DNA from 3 places in the Cobetia sp. D5 genome. Region 3 is predicted to be linked to each of the others. Evidence: predicted binding sites of a transcription regulator. Region 3 holds the regulator's gene; each other region holds the start of a gene.
The links. The regulator LexA, encoded in region 3, represses DNA repair genes until DNA is damaged. The targets are predictions, from matches to a motif close to TACTGTNTANNTANACAGTA.

Region 1 (3,275 bases), 600 kb from region 3:
CACCGTCGACAGGATCGCGCCTCACTTTCATGGAGACCCTCCACATGTCAAAAGCTTCGCTCAATGTCCTGCTGGTGTCTGCTTCCCTGTTCGCCGACAAGGGCAATTCACGTGCGCTGGCCTCATCCTTCGTCAGTGCGCTCGAGGCCTCCGGGCAGCCATTTCAGCTGACGCATCATGATCTGGTCGAGCGTGACCTGCCGCATCTCGATGGCGCGGAAATGCAGGCCTGGATGGCGCCGGTGGATGAGCGCAGCGCCGAGCAACGCAAGCTCGCCGCACTGTCCGATGGTTTTCTGGCCGAGCTGAGAGCGGCAGACCTGCTGGTCGTCGCGGCACCGCTCTACAATCTGGGCCTGCCGACGCAGATGAAGGCGTGGTTCGACCGGGTGCTACGTGCCGGCGAGACCTTCCGCTATACCGAGAAAGGGCCGGTGGGCCTGCTGGAAGGCAAGCAGGCGCTGGTACTGGCGGCGCGTGGCGGCATGTACGCGGGCACTGAAATGGACTCCCAGACACCGCATCTCAAATCCATGGTTGGGCTGATGGGGATCACGGATCAGCACTTCGTGTATGCCGAAGGCCTCAGCATGGGCGATGAGCCGAGGGCCGCCTCGCTGGCCGAGGCCAAGGCTGCCATCGCCAATCAGGTGGAAGCCCTGCAGTTCCGCTGAGAGAAGTGAAAACACGAACGCCATCGCCGCCCGGACAAGGGGTGGCGATGGCGTTCGTGTTTGTGGAGAGCCAAAGGGAATCGCTGGCGCCGGTCAGTCGCTGACGTCGATCAATCGCGGGAATCGAGCACTTCCAGCGCTCCCTTGAGGCGCGCATGCAGTTCTTCCAGCGGCGGCTGGGCGCCGCCTTGCGGCCAGCCCGCCGTCAACACCACGCCATCGGCACCATAGTCGCTGGCATCCACCGGCACATCGTAGCCGCTCAACCAGTGGCGAACATCGGCTTCATGGGCGAAGCCGACTTTCAGGCGCCTGGGCGTGCGCGGCGTGAAGGTCGTGGTGGGCAGGTGCTCGAGCGCCTCGAGCACCGCGCGGCTGTATGCGCGCGCCAGGCCGCCGGTGCCCAGCTTGATACCGCCGAAGTAGCGGATCACCACACAGGCCACCTGGCCGACGCCACTGCCTTCGAGCACCTGATACATCGGCCTGCCAGCAGTGCCGCCCGGCTCGCCATCATCGGAGAAGCCGATGGCGTTCTGCTCATTGGGTGCCCCGGCGATGAACGCCGTGCAGTGATGGCGTGCGTTGGGGTGGGCGAGATGCGCCTGAGCCAGCAGCCGCGTCATGCCTTCTGGCGTCGGGGCATGGGCCAGCCAGGCGATGAAGCGGCTCTTCTCGATCTCGATGCTGTGTTCATGATGCGCCTCGGGCGCCAGTGCCGGTATCAGATAGGTCATGGCACCATCTTACCAAAGCGTCGCCCTCAGTGAGTGACGGCATTGCCGCGCACCACGCCCATCACCATGCCCAGCACTTCGATATCGGCATTCTTGAGATAGATGGGGGCCATGCTGTCGTTGGCCGGTTGCAGGCGCACGCCGGTCTTCTCGATATACAGCTTCTTCAGCGTCACTTCCTGCTGATTGATCATCACCACGGCGGTCTCGCCGTTCTCGGCGCTTTCGCTGCGTTCGATGATGATGATGTCGCCATCATGGATATTGCAGTTGATCATCGAATGGCCGCGCACGCGCAGGGCGTAGGTATTGCGGCGCACCATGCGCGTCGGCACGGCAACCGTACCGCAGTCGGCGATGGCTTCGATGGGCATGCCGGCAGTGATGTTGCCGAGCAGCGGGATATCCATCATGTCGCTGGCGGTGATTTCCTGCCAGGCCTGGTCATTGAGCGGCAGGTTGTGAAGACGCTGAAGGTAGTGCGGAGCGTGAAGACGTGACATGAGCTATCCCCTGATGCCGTACGGTCGGCGCGGATGGTGCGTCGGCCTGCGGTGCAGCGTGGAGGGTCGTCAGGCTGAGTTCATCTGTCGCCTGCTAGGCTCCGCGAACATGCTGACAACGCGTTGAGCCGACCCGATCAGTCTGTGCCTGCACTCGGCAGGCGTGTGATGAAGGTACTGTATGGATACTGTTTTTGTATACAGTGCCTGCATCATAGCAAGCTCTCGCGAAGTGGCAAGAGGTGAGCGGATCGACCAGCGCCAATCCAGCGAAAGTGTGTCGTATGAATGTGCACCACATGTCGCTGATATATTTCTCGAGTGCTTGACTGCCCGTCATGGCGGGGCTGCGAGGCCAGGCGATCGGCTGTTCGGTGGTCAGTGTCGACCTCAGCTCGTAGAATGGCTCGCAGTGACCCTTTGGGTCTGCTTTTGATGTCGCACTCCGCGACGGCTCAGCCGCGAGAATCCGGGATGCCCAGCCTGCCTGCCAGCGATGAAGTCTGTAGCGCGCCGCCTCTGTTGGCGGTCGTGGCGCTCGGCTGTGAGCGTGATGAGCGCTGGCTGTTCGAGGGGCTGGATCTTTCGCTGCATGCGGGAGAGATCCTGCAGGTCGAGGGCCCCAATGGCAGTGGCAAGACCACCCTGCTCAAGATTCTGTCCGGGCAGTTCCATGACTACGAGGGCGAGGTGCTGTGGCGCGGCCAGCCCACCTCGCGGGTGCGTGACGACTTTCTGGGCTCACTGCTCTATCTGGGTCACCAGCCCGGCATCAAGGGCACCCTGACCGCCTTGGAAAACCTTGCCTGGTATCAGGCGCTTGGCGGTCAGCTGCAGGCGAAGGCAGAGGCCCGCAGCGAGCTCGCCTGGGCGGCGCTGGATGCCGTGGGGCTGGCCGGTTTCGAGGATGTGCCTGCCCAGCAGCTGTCCGCCGGTCAGCAGCGACGTATCGCGCTGGCGCGGCTGCATCTGACGCCACGCCGGCTGTGGGTGCTCGATGAGCCCTTCACCGCCATCGATCGCGACGGCGTTCAGGCGCTGGAGGCATTGCTGCTGGCTCACGCCCGGCGTGGGGGCAGTGTGGTGATGACGACCCATCATCGCTTCTCGCAGGCCTCGCGCTTGCGCCGCCTGCGCCTGGGCGCGAAGGAAGGGATGAAGGCCGAACAGGGGCTAAAACAGGGTTCAGAGCAGGGCGTGGGCGGGAAAGACACAGCCTCGATACAAGGCGCCTCGGCATGAACCATGAGCTGCTGACGGCACTGCCCGAGGCCCCGCCCACCAGCTCGCTGGCCGGTGCCTTCAAGGCGACCCTCGCGCGCGACCTGCGTCAGGCGCTGCGCCGACGCAGTGAGCTGATC
Region 2 (3,275 bases), 1.0 Mb from region 3:
ACCACGGTGGCGTCATCTTCCTCGACATGCGCGACCGTGATGGCATCGCCCAGATCGTCGTCGATCCGGACACCGTCGATGCCTTCGCCACTGCCGACAAGGCGCGCAGCGAGTTCGTGCTGCGTATCAAGGGCCGTATCCGTCTGCGCCCGGAAGGCACCCAGAACCCGAACATGCCGACAGGCATGATCGAAGTGCTGGCCAAGGACGTCGAAGTGCTCAACACCGCACAGACGCCGCCGTTCCAGCTCGACGACCACAACAAGGTCGGTGAGGAAGTTCGCCTCAAGTATCGTTATGTCGACCTGCGTCGTCCCGACATGATCGAGAAGCTGCGTCTGCGCTCGCGCATCACTCACAGCGTGCGCGCCCAGCTCGAAGCCCTGGGCTTCCTCGACATCGAAACCCCGATCCTGACACGTGCCACGCCGGAAGGCGCACGTGACTATCTGGTGCCGAGCCGCACCTACGCCGGCAGCTTCTTCGCACTGCCGCAGTCTCCGCAGCTGTTCAAGCAGCTGCTGATGGTCGCCGGTGTCGATCGTTACTACCAGATCGCCAAATGCTTCCGTGATGAAGACCTGCGCGCTGACCGTCAGCCGGAGTTCACCCAGATCGACCTCGAAGCTAGCTTCGTCGACGAGCAGGACATCATGGGCATGACCGAGACCATGATCCGTGGCCTCTACAAGGAAGTGCTCGATGTCGAGCTGGGTGACTTCCCGACCATGCCGTATTCCGAGGCCATCAGCCGCTTCGGTTCCGACAAGCCGGACTTGCGCATCCCGCTGGAACTGGTCGATGTCGATGACCTGATGAGCGGCGTGGACTTCAAGGTCTTCTCCGGTCCGGCCAAGGACGACAAGGGCCGTGTCGCCGCACTGCGTGTGCCGGGCGGTGCCAGCCTGTCACGCAAGGAAATCGACGCCTACACCAAGTTCGTCGGCATCTACGGTGCCAAGGGCCTAGCGTGGATCAAGGTCAACGAACGTGCCAAGGGCATCGAGGGTCTGCAGTCGCCGATCGTCAAGTTCATGGAAGACGTCGTGGATGAAGTGCTGGACCGCTGTGGCGCCGTCGATGGCGACATCGTGTTCTTCGGCGCTGACAAGGCCAACATCGTGGCCGAGGCCATCGGTGCGCTGCGCGTCAAGCTGGGTGAAGACCTCAACCTCTACACCCGCGAGTGGGCACCGCTGTGGGTCGTCGACTTCCCGATGTTCGAAGCCGATGCCAACGGCCGCCTGAGCGCGCTGCACCACCCGTTCACCGCGCCTTCCTGCACGCCGGAAGAGCTCAAGGCCAACCCGGAAGCGGCACTATCTCGCGCCTACGACATGGTCATCAACGGCACTGAGCTGGGTGGCGGGTCCATCCGTATCCATGACCAGGCCATGCAGCGTACCGTGTTTGAAGTGCTGGGCATCGGTGAAGAAGAAGCGGAAGAGAAGTTCGGCTTCCTGCTCGACGCCCTGAAGTTCGGCGCGCCGCCCCATGGTGGTCTGGCCTTCGGTCTCGACCGTCTGGTGATGCTGATGACTGGCGCCAAGACCATTCGTGAAGTGATTGCCTTCCCGAAAACCCAGAGCGCCGGCTGCATGATGACCGACGCCCCGGGCGTGGTCAGCGGTGAGCAGCTCAAGGAGCTGAACATCCGTCTGCGTCAGAAGGTCAAGGTCGAGGACGAAAGCGGTCAGGCCTGATTCAGCGGCGCATGACCGAGAGAGTGACTGGTGGGGCCGTCTGGACTGATTCGATCAGACAAGGGCGGTCCCTCAATGGCAGGTTTGTCCCTTTCGCCTGGTAGGCGAGGGGGCGAGCAAGCCCGACAAGGCGGTGCGAGACTGTTTGCTGGCGTTCACGTCAGGCAATGACAGTGTCGCACCGCCTTTTTTGTGGCATGGTGGCTGGTTATATACACAGTAAGAGCGATGGCGCGATGACGACAGCGAAGGTGGAAGGTGTGAGAGAAGAGGCGGCAGCATGATCATTCTTGGCATCGACCCGGGCTCACGTCTGACCGGGTACGGGGTATTGGATGTCTCAGCGGCCCAGCCTCGCTATGTGGACAGTGGCTGCATTCGCATGTCACAGGTCAGCCTAGATCAGCGCCTGGCGCAGATCTATGCCGGTATCAGCGAGGTGATCGCCCTGCATCGCCCCGCGGAATTCGCCATCGAGCAGGTCTTCATGTCCAAGAACGCCGATTCGGCGCTCAAGCTGGGCCAGGCGCGCGGAGCTGCCATCGTGTGTGCGGCCAATCACGGCTTGCCGGTGTTCGAATATGGGCCGCGGCAGATCAAGCAGGCCGTGACCGGTACCGGTGCCGCCGAGAAGTCTCAGGTGCAGCATATGGTCACGCATACGCTCAAGCTCTCCGCCACGCCGCAGGCTGATGCCGCCGATGCGCTGGCCATTGCCCTGACGCATTGTTTCGCACGTCGACGCCTGACGCCCGGCAATGATCAGCTGGAAGCCTTGGGGCTGGGGAATACCAGTCGACGCAAGGGAACCCGCGTGCGGCGTAGCAGCAGCTGGCGAGACTTCGAGCCCGACGCCTGACATGCCGCTGAGCGACAAATGCGGTATTGTGCTCAATTAATAGCGATTTTTCAGTCACTTGTAGAATGTCTGCCGAGCCTGGCAGCAGTCGATTGCGTGATGCGCCAAGCCGCGTGGCATCAGGCTTCGTGCCATCACCCAAGGTATGACTGTCAGAAAGATGCGACAAATTCGTCGTGACACTGGGACATGCCGCCTACGCTTCATCTTTGGTAGGCTTGCCCGCATTGTAACAATCCGTGCAGAGAATCGGGTCTGCGAGCAGCACGATCCCACCGAACACGTTCTCTGCCGAGCAAGGACAGCCGCAACATGATTGGACGCCTGACCGGGACATTGCTGGAAAAACAACCGCCGCAGCTGGTGCTTGATGTACAGGGTGTCGGTTATGAACTGGAAGCTTCGATGAACACCCTGTTGGGCTTGCCGGCCGTGGGCGAACATTGTCAGCTTTACACCCACTTGGTGGTGCGCGAAGACGCGCAGTTGCTGTATGGCTTCGGCAAGGAGCCCGAGCGTCGTCTGTTCCGTGAATTGATCAAGATCTCCGGTGTCGGCCCGCGTCTGGCGCTGGCGATTCTGTCGGGAATGGAGCAGTCCGATTTCATTCGCTGTGTGCACGACGAAGACAGCCGGGCGCTGACACGACTGCCGGGCGTCGGCAAGAAGACGGCGGATCGCCTGATCATCGAGATGCGTGATCGCCTCAAGCA
Region 3 (3,275 bases):
CGCAGCAGGTCGTCATCACGCAAGCGAATGCAGCCGTGGGACGCCGCTACCCCCATGGGCTCAGTGCTGGGCGTGCCATGAACATAGATGTAGCGGCGCAGGCTATCGACCCGCTCGCCGCGGGCATTGCGACCACGATTGACGCCGGACTCGCGGCCGCTGAGCCACAGAATGCGCGTCAGGATCCAGTCTCGCTCAGGATGCTCGGCAGCAAGCTCGGGCGTGAACACCTCGCCCGTGAAGCGCCGGCCGCGATAGACGGCGCCACACGGATTGCCCGCCCCGATGGCGGCACGAATCACATGCCAGCCGGTTGGCGTGCAACCGCTGCCGTCGAGCTCGCCGATACCGTTGAGGCCGCTGGAGATCGCGCAGGCGTGCACCAGCGCCTCAGGGTCAGCCGCGGGGGGCGGCGCATCACGACTGCCACTCGGCATGTCACTGCGTACCTCAAGGCTTTGGCGCGAGAGGTCCACCGCTACCCAGCAGGCCATCAGCTGGCCGCCTGGGTGACCGCCTCACCATCCCCGAGCGTGGCCGGCAACGGCGCTGCCATCGCCGCGACGACCACTGGACGCATGTGCTGGATCAGCTCGCGCACCGTGGTGTGATGGCCGTACTCGGCCTCCTCGATATCGCGCAGCGCATCCAGGCCCGAGAAGGTGAAGATCACGCTGCCGAGCATGAAGTGCAGACGCCAGAAGCGCTCGTTGTCAGGCAGATCAGGCGTCGCCAGCTTCAGAAGCTCGGCGAAGCGGCTGAAGACCGTGCCGTAGTGCTCGCGGATATAGCGCCGCATGTGGCCCTGACCCTGGGTATAGGCAAGCCCGAGCAGGCGCATGAAGGTACGCAGGCTGTTGCGCTCGGCCGGCACCTCCAGCACGGTACGCGCCATCACCTCCAGCAGGACCTCCAGCGGCACCTGACGCCCGGCGTATTGCTGCTCGATGCTGTCGAGTGCCGCGTGGAAACGCTCACTGAAAGGGTCGAGATAGCGCGCGAAGACCGCCTGGATCAGCGATTTCTTGGAGCCGAAGTGGTAGTTCACCGCCGCCAGATTGACCTTGGCCTTGCTGGTGATGTTGCGCAGTGAGGTCTCGGCGAAGCCGCGCTCGGCGAACAGCACCTCGGCAGTATCGAGGATGCGGGTAACGGTATCGGTCTGGGCCATGGGCGGAACCCTTGTCAGGTAGAAAAGGACTGGAGTCGTAGGTCACGGCGCAAGCCCCGCGCGGCGACTCTCTCATGAGGTGGTGCAGGTTCACCGCAAGGCGCGTTCGATCATGGCACCCGTGAGCACTACCATCGGCGAACATTCGTTTGAAACACTTTGATTCTAGCGCGCCATGCCATGACTGACAATTCTCTCGCGTTTCAAACGCCAGAGGTTTAGCCAAGCCTGATATTCCCTCAACGCTGACCATCCCGATTCAAGGGCTCGTCATGCTCGGTGACTGTCCACCCCGCCAGAGCCAGGCCGGGTTCATCTCCAGACATTCATCTCCAGACATTAATCTCCAGACATTCACTTCCAGACATTCCCATCAAGAAAGAATGCCTCGGATATCGGCACGAAAAGTCGCCAGACAGCGATATCTCGGCGACTACCTGCCCTTTGAGGCCACCACGCAAGCCACGATGCCTTGCATGACCGCCATGACTGGATACAATGACAGTTGTATGGATGCACACCCCGTGCCGTCAGCTCAAGATGCCGCCCAGGCCAAAGGCAATGCCATGACCCAGCCGCTTACTCCGCGCCAGCAGGATGTCTTCGACTTCATCATCAAGACCATCAAGTCCTCTGGCTACCCGCCGACGCGGGCCGAAATCGCCCAGGCGCTGGGCTTCCGCTCACCGAATGCTGCCGAGGAGCATCTGCGTGCCCTCAAGCGCAAGGGCGCCATCGAGATGGTGCCGGGCACCTCTCGCGGCATTCGCGTGCCGTCGCTGGCTGACGTCGACGACAGCGCCAACGATGGTCTGCCGGTGATCGGGGAAGTGGCCGCCGGCAGTCCGATTCTTGCCAGCGAGCATATCGACCGTCACTGCCCGCTGCCGAGCGACTACTTCTCGCCGGCTGCCGACTACCTGTTGCGCGTGCGCGGCGTGTCGATGAAGGACGTGGGAATTCTGGAAGGCGACCTGCTGGCCGTGCACCGCACCAGCAGCGTGCGTGACGGACAGATCGTGGTGGCACGTCTGGGGGATGAAGTTACCGTCAAGCGCTTCCGCCGTGACGGGCACTACGTGTGGCTGGAAGCCGAGAACGAGGACTTCTCACCGATCAAGGTCGACCTGCGCACGGACAGCCTGGAGATCGAGGGTCTCGGAGTGGGCGTCATCCGCGATGGCGGCCTGCACTGAGACCTTGACCAGCAGCGCTCTTCTCGCAAAGCTCTGAGCAACAGAAAAGCCGCACGTATTGCACAAAAAAACCCGCCTCGAGGCGGGTTTTTTTGTGCGCGAAGCACGAGCGATGAATCAGTGCACGATGCCTTCCGACTGCTCGTCCTCGTCTTCTTCGCCATCCCAGAGGCGAGTCCGGGTGATGGCGTGGTCGATCATCTCACGCGCGACCTCGAAACGATTGTCACGCAGCAGATCAGCGGCCTCGTCCGAAATGCGAATGCTGAGCAGCGGCTCACCTTCGCTTTCCGCGGCGCGCAGAATCACTTCACCATCTTCCATTTGCACAATTTCAAGTACGGCGGGATCGGACACGTCATTCCTCCTGCACGGCATCTCGCGAGATACCGGCGTCGTTGTAATCGTCAGCGCGACGGCTGGCAAGCCCGGCACCGCGTTGCCATCAGCGACGCAGAAAAAAGTACGACCACAGCCAGAGCCATGGTCGTACCGGAGAATGCAGGGCTTGCCACAATGCGATCAGTCTAGCACCCGTGAAGGCGAAACGTCACCCGATTGCCATGCGCCAGTCATCACCAGCGTGCAGCGCCAGATCAACGCCTTGACCTACCACTCGACACTCGACTCGCGCAGCTGCGGCAGCAGCGCCTTGAATGCCGTGATGGCGGCACTGAGACGCTCGGCCAGCGAGGCGCTCGAGGCTGCCGCGATGATCAGACCATCACCACGCGAACGCGATTCTTCGCGGCGCGCGACACCGCCTTCTTCATGCAGGCGGGCCACATCCGCGACCAGCTCAGACAACCAGCTGTCGGAACGCTCCAGCAGACTGCGCAGCTGCTCGACCTCGGCGATGGGCGTCGGTGGCGACGCCAGACGCTCGCGCCAGCTACCCTCTGGCCAGC

Region 1: U0O11_RS01800 (LexA family protein) is a predicted target of LexA. The motif match lies at 2,101-2,120, and genes of this name have one in related genera.
Region 2: ruvC (crossover junction endodeoxyribonuclease RuvC) is a predicted target of LexA. The motif match lies at 1,906-1,925, and genes of this name have one in related genera.

What each region holds. Positions count from the first base shown of each region.
Region 1 covers NZ_CP142020.1:391,774-395,048, forward strand. Annotated here, with positions in the region: gene U0O11_RS01790 (FMN-dependent NADH-azoreductase) at 45-674, shown strand; gene U0O11_RS01795 (IMPACT family protein) at 785-1,411, opposite strand; gene U0O11_RS01800 (LexA family protein) at 1,438-1,914, opposite strand; gene ccmA (cytochrome c biogenesis heme-transporting ATPase CcmA) at 2,389-3,156, shown strand; gene ccmB (heme exporter protein CcmB) at 3,153-3,275, shown strand, end outside.
Region 2 covers NZ_CP142020.1:1,989,366-1,992,640, forward strand. Annotated here, with positions in the region: gene aspS (aspartate--tRNA ligase) at 1-1,703, shown strand, start outside; gene ruvC (crossover junction endodeoxyribonuclease RuvC) at 1,984-2,562, shown strand; gene ruvA (Holliday junction branch migration protein RuvA) at 2,875-3,275, shown strand, end outside.
Region 3 covers NZ_CP142020.1:992,577-995,851, reverse strand. Annotated here, with positions in the region: gene U0O11_RS04240 (L,D-transpeptidase family protein) at 1-494, opposite strand, end outside; gene U0O11_RS04235 (TetR/AcrR family transcriptional regulator) at 494-1,171, opposite strand; gene lexA (transcriptional repressor LexA) at 1,738-2,367, shown strand; gene U0O11_RS04225 (hypothetical protein) at 2,485-2,724, opposite strand; gene U0O11_RS04220 (DUF6586 family protein) at 2,977-3,275, opposite strand, start outside.